DNA from 2 places in the Oryzihumus sp. genome. Region 2 is predicted to be linked to the other one. Evidence: riboswitches for the same ligand, from Rfam matches in the RefSeq annotation. Region 2 holds a riboswitch; the other holds the start of a gene.
What was found. Region 2 has a riboswitch for glycine ahead of gcvP (aminomethyl-transferring glycine dehydrogenase). Riboswitches for the same ligand answer to the same signal wherever they lie in the genome.
Positions count from the first base shown of each region.

Region 1: linked by a shared signal. The riboswitch ahead of gcvP (aminomethyl-transferring glycine dehydrogenase) and the one ahead of gcvP (aminomethyl-transferring glycine dehydrogenase) in region 2 are both predicted to bind glycine.

Region 1 is NZ_JBTCWL010000050.1:24,034-26,425, reverse strand. Features, by position in the region: gene gcvP (aminomethyl-transferring glycine dehydrogenase) at 1-1,383, opposite strand, end outside; glycine riboswitch at 1,487-1,591, opposite strand; gene ACXVGS_RS13425 (MerR family transcriptional regulator) at 1,672-2,256, opposite strand.
Region 2 is NZ_JBTCWL010000018.1:553-2,944, reverse strand. Features, by position in the region: gene gcvP (aminomethyl-transferring glycine dehydrogenase) at 1-1,001, opposite strand, end outside; glycine riboswitch at 1,053-1,143, opposite strand; glycine riboswitch at 1,145-1,243, opposite strand; gene ACXVGS_RS06465 (TetR/AcrR family transcriptional regulator) at 1,406-2,080, opposite strand; gene ACXVGS_RS06460 (biotin transporter BioY) at 2,337-2,392, shown strand, end outside.

The DNA of each region.
Region 1 (2,392 bases), on a different contig from region 2:
CACCTCGCTCAGCCCCGTGACGCCGAACGCCGCCCAGACGGCCTGCAGGGCAGCCAGGTCGGTGGTCTCGTCGGTGCTGACCGACACGCGGTCGGAGTCGACCTGCCACAGGTTGACCCCGCGGGCGGCGGCCTCGGCCACGACCTCGGCCGCACGGCCGGGCACGACGACGGTGACCGTGTCGAAGAAGTGCGTCGTCGCCACGTCCACGCCACCGGCGCGCAGCCCCTCGACCAGGGCGGCGGCGTGGGCGTGGGTGCGCCGGGCGATCCGGGCCAGGCCCTGCGGGCCGTGCCACACGGCATACATGCTGGCCATCACGGCGAGCAGCACCTGGGCGGTGCAGATGTTGGAGGTCGCCTTCTCGCGGCGGATGTGCTGCTCACGGGTCTGCAGCGCGAGCCGGTAGGCCTGGTGCCCGTCGGCGTCGACGCTCACCCCGACCAGGCGGCCGGGCAGTGACCGCTCCAGGCCGGCGCGCACGCTCATGTAGCCCGCGTGGGGACCGCCGAAGCCCATGGGCACGCCGAAGCGCTGGCTGCTGCCGACCGCGACGTCGGCACCCCACTCACCCGGAGGCGTGGCCAGGGTCAGCGCGAGCAGGTCCGCGGCGGCGGTGACCAGGGCGCCGGCCTCGTGCGCGGCGGCGACCAGGGCCGACCAGTCGCGCAGCTCGCCGTCGGCGCCGGGGTACTGCACCAGGACGCCGAAAACGGCGCGGTCACCGGCGGCCGCGGCCAGGGAGGCGGCGTCGGTCACCGAGGTCAGGTCGGCCACGACCACCCCGAGGCCCAGCGGCTTGGCGCGGGTCTGGATCACGGCGATGGTCTGCGGCAGCGCGTGCTCGTCGACGAGCAGCACCGCGTCCTGGGCGACCTTGCTGGTGCGGCGCATCAGGGTCATCGCCTCAGCCGCCGCGGTGCCCTCGTCGAGCAGCGAGGCACCGGCGGTGGCCAGGCCGGTCAGGTCGGTGACCACGGTCTGGAAGTTGATGAGGGCCTCGAGCCGGCCCTGGGAGATCTCCGGCTGGTAGGGCGTGTAGGCGGTGTACCAGGCGGGATTCTCCAGCACGTTGCGGCGCACCACCGGCGGGGTGACCGTGCCGTAGTAGCCCAGGCCGATCATCGAGGTCAGCACGGTGTTGCGGGAGGCGAGCCGGTGCAGCTCCTCGATGACCGCCTCCTCGCTGGGCGCGGCCTCGACGCGCAGCGGACGCTCCGCGCGGATGCCACCGGGCACCGCGGCGTCGATGAGCGCGTCGATGCTCGGCTGGCCGACCACCTTGAGCATCTCGGCGGTGTCGTCGTCGGAGGGGCCGATGTGGCGCGAGACGAAGTCCGGCTCCGGCGGCAGCGCGCTGTGGGAGGACTGGGCGTGGGACATGAGGCTCCTGTCGCGGGACCAGCGCAGCCGCCGGCCGTTGGTTGAGGTGTCGCCTCCCCCTCTGTCGCCGCGGGCCGGTCAGGACCGCGCACTCCAGAGTTGCCTCACCCGCGTGGTCCTGGCGCCTGAGAGGTTCCGGGGAGTTTGCCCCTTCGGCGCCCCGCCGACCGGCCGCGGCCGGTCGCGAGGTCTCTCCCACGCAGGGTTGTCAGCACCGGGAAATCTACCACCGGTGGACATGACCCGGCCCGGGCCGCGAGGCCCGGGCCGGTGTGCTCCGTGGTGGGGTCAGCTGATGAGGCGGGCTGACCGGCGCACGCTCAGCTCGTCGCCCGGGTGCGCGGCGGGGGTCTCGTCCTCCGGCCGCTCGCTGGGCAGCTGGGCCAGCTCGCCCTCGACCTCGCGCCAGACCCGGCCGACGGCGATGCCGAAGACGCCCTGGCCGCCCTGGACCAGGTCGATGACCTCGTCGGCGGAAGTGCACTCGTAGACGCTGGCGCCGTCACTCATGAGGGTGATCTGGGCCAGGTCCTCCACGCCCCGTTCGCGCAGGTGGGTGACCGCCACCCGGATCTGCTGCAGCGAGACGCCGGTGTCGAGCAGGCGCTTGACGACCTTGAGCACGAGGATGTCGCGGAAGCTGTAGAGCCGCTGGGTGCCCGAGCCGGTGGCGCCGCGCACCGAGGGCTCGACCAGCCCCGTGCGGGCCCAGTAGTCGAGCTGGCGGTAGGTGATGCCGGCGGCCTTGCAGGCCGTGGGCCCGCGGTAGCCGGTGTCCTCGCTCAGCGCGGGGAGGTCGTCGCTGAAGAGCAACCCCTGGGCAGCAACCGGCACCGTGGGGCTGCCGTGCTGCGCGTCTCCGGTGGGGTTCACGCCTACCTCCCGTGTAACTACATCGCCGTCGTTCGTCTTTTGACGGTAGGGCCGCCCGGGGGGTGCGTCAATCACCTCTCGAGGGTGGGTCGCGACGTGTCGCCCACTCGAGACCGAACTCTCGACGTCAGGTCGA
Region 2 (2,392 bases):
TCCCGGCGAATGTGCTGTTCACGCGTCTGCAGGGCCAGCCGGTAGGCCGGTCGTCCGGTGGCGTCGACGGAGACGCCGACCAGGCGCCCCGGCAGCACGCGTTCCAGCCCGGCTCTCACCGCGATGTAGGCGGCGTGGGGACCGCCGTAACCGAGCGGGACGCCGAAGCGCTGCGTCGTCCCCACGGCAATGTCCGCGCCCCACTCCCCCGGAGCGGCAAGCAGGCAGAGCGCCAGCAAGTCAGCGGCAACTGTCACCAGTGCGCCCCGACGGTGAGCATCCTCAGTCACGTGGCGAAGGTCGCGAATGGCGCCTGAGGCACCGGGGTACTGCAGCACGACGCCAAAGAAGTCGATTTCGGGGAGGCCGTCGACCGGGTCGAAGACCACGACCTCGATCCCGACCGCCTCGCAGCGGGTCTGCACGACCGCGATGGTCTGCGGGAGGCAGTCTGCATCGACCAGTACGCGCGCTCCAGCTCCGCGAGCGGTCCGTCGCATCACTGTCACCGCCTCGGCCACGGCCGTTGCCTCGTCGAGCAGCGACGCATTGGCCACCGGCAGTGCGGTCAGATCAGCAACCATGGTCTGGAAGTTGATCAGCGCCTCGAGCCGGCCCTGGCTGATCTCCGGCTGATACGGGGTGTAGGCGGTGTACCACGCAGGGTTCTCGAGGACGTTCCGGCGGATCACCCCGGGGGTGACCGTGCCGTGGTACCCCAAGCCGATCATCGGCTCCCCGGGGAAGTTGGCCTGGGCGAGCCGTCGCAGCTCGGCCAGAGTATCGTCCTCCGACAAGGCTTCGGGCAGGTCGACCACGGGCTTTCTGACCGCAGCCGGTATTGCAGCGTCCAGAAGCTGGCCAAGTGAGGAATAGCCGACTTGGGCCAGCATCTTGGCTTGGTCCTCGTCGCGAACGCCTATGTGGCGCGCGACAAAAGGTCCAAGCGGGCGGGGAGGTTGGGGGGACACGAAGTCACCCGGACCGTTGTAGTCCGACATGTTGGGAGGCTCCCGAATCAAGGGTCCGCGCGGTCGCGGACCTGAAGGTGGCCTCCCCGCTCTGTCATCGGACCTGAGAGCTTCACCGCCGGGTGGGGCGGTTTGCACCGTGGGTGCAGGAAATCCTGCTTTCCAGAGTTCGCCTTACCGGAACGGTCATGGGTGCCTGAGAGATTCTGGGGAGAGTTGCTCCTTCGGCGCCTCCACCCGATCAGGTGGGAGGGCTCTCCCGCTCCGGTTCAAACGGCGCGATGTTCAGTTGGCTGCGCTGAGGCTAGGGTCTGGGGCCGCCGTCGTCAACGACTTCCTCGACACTCGGCTGACCGGTCGACAAGGCACGACGGCGGGAACGGAACGCTGTTACCGCTGGGGCGCCATTGACGAACCAGCGTGCCCGGCCGGCTCTAAGCGGATCCGAGACTCTCCCGCAAAGCAGTCAGCACTGCGTCTGGGGTCAGGTCGGTGCGGAAGACGACGACAGTGGTCCCGCCTCGCTCCACGGAATCGTCACCGTGTGGGGCGACAAACAGGTCGACGACCTGGCTCAGGGCAATGTCGAGCTCGCCAACGGGGTCTGTGCACTCGGCGCGCAGCCAGCGACGCAACACATGGTTGTGAGCAGCAACGACTGCGGCAGCCATCAGTTCGGCGCGTAGCGCCGAACTGGGCACCGGCCCCATCCAATCGGCAATGAAGTCGCGGAAGAGCTTTTGGTACCTGGCAACCGTGGCGATCTCGCGGTCGCGCAACGCGGGCGCACTGCTCGTCAGCGTGTACCGGACCCTCGCGCGATCTCCCTCACTGAGGTAGTGCAGCAGAACCAGCCGGACAGCCTCCGAAACGGCCACGATCGCGGTTCGATTAGTGGAGGCGGCGAGACGATCTCGAATGGACTGAAGCAGGGCCTCGTGATCGGGGAAGATGACGTCTTCCTTGGAGCGGTAGTGCCGGAAGAACGTCGTCCGCCCCACCCCAGCTCGCTCGGCGATCTCCTCCACGGTCGTGGCTTCGTATCCCCGTTCCTCGAAGAGTTCGAATGCGGCGTCCGCAAGGCGGTCTCTCACCCGTGCAGCGGCCATGGGTTCCCATCTTGCGCCTGAAGTTTGGACGGTGCTTGACCCTAGCCTGTGGCACTGAGTACCGTCCACGCGATACTCAGTCCCACCATGGAGCCGCGACATGACTGCCATCGCCACCGCTTCCCCTCGTCCCGTCCTCGCTGAGGCCCTGCTCCCAGAAGCTGCTACTCGCTCGGGGATAACCGTCCTGGCAGGGGCCGCCCTGACCGCCGTGTGCGCCCAAGTCGCGCTGCCGATACCGGGGTCCCCGGTACCCGTGACGGGACAGACCTTTGCGGTGCTCGTCGTCGCAGCAGCCCTGGGGCCGACGCG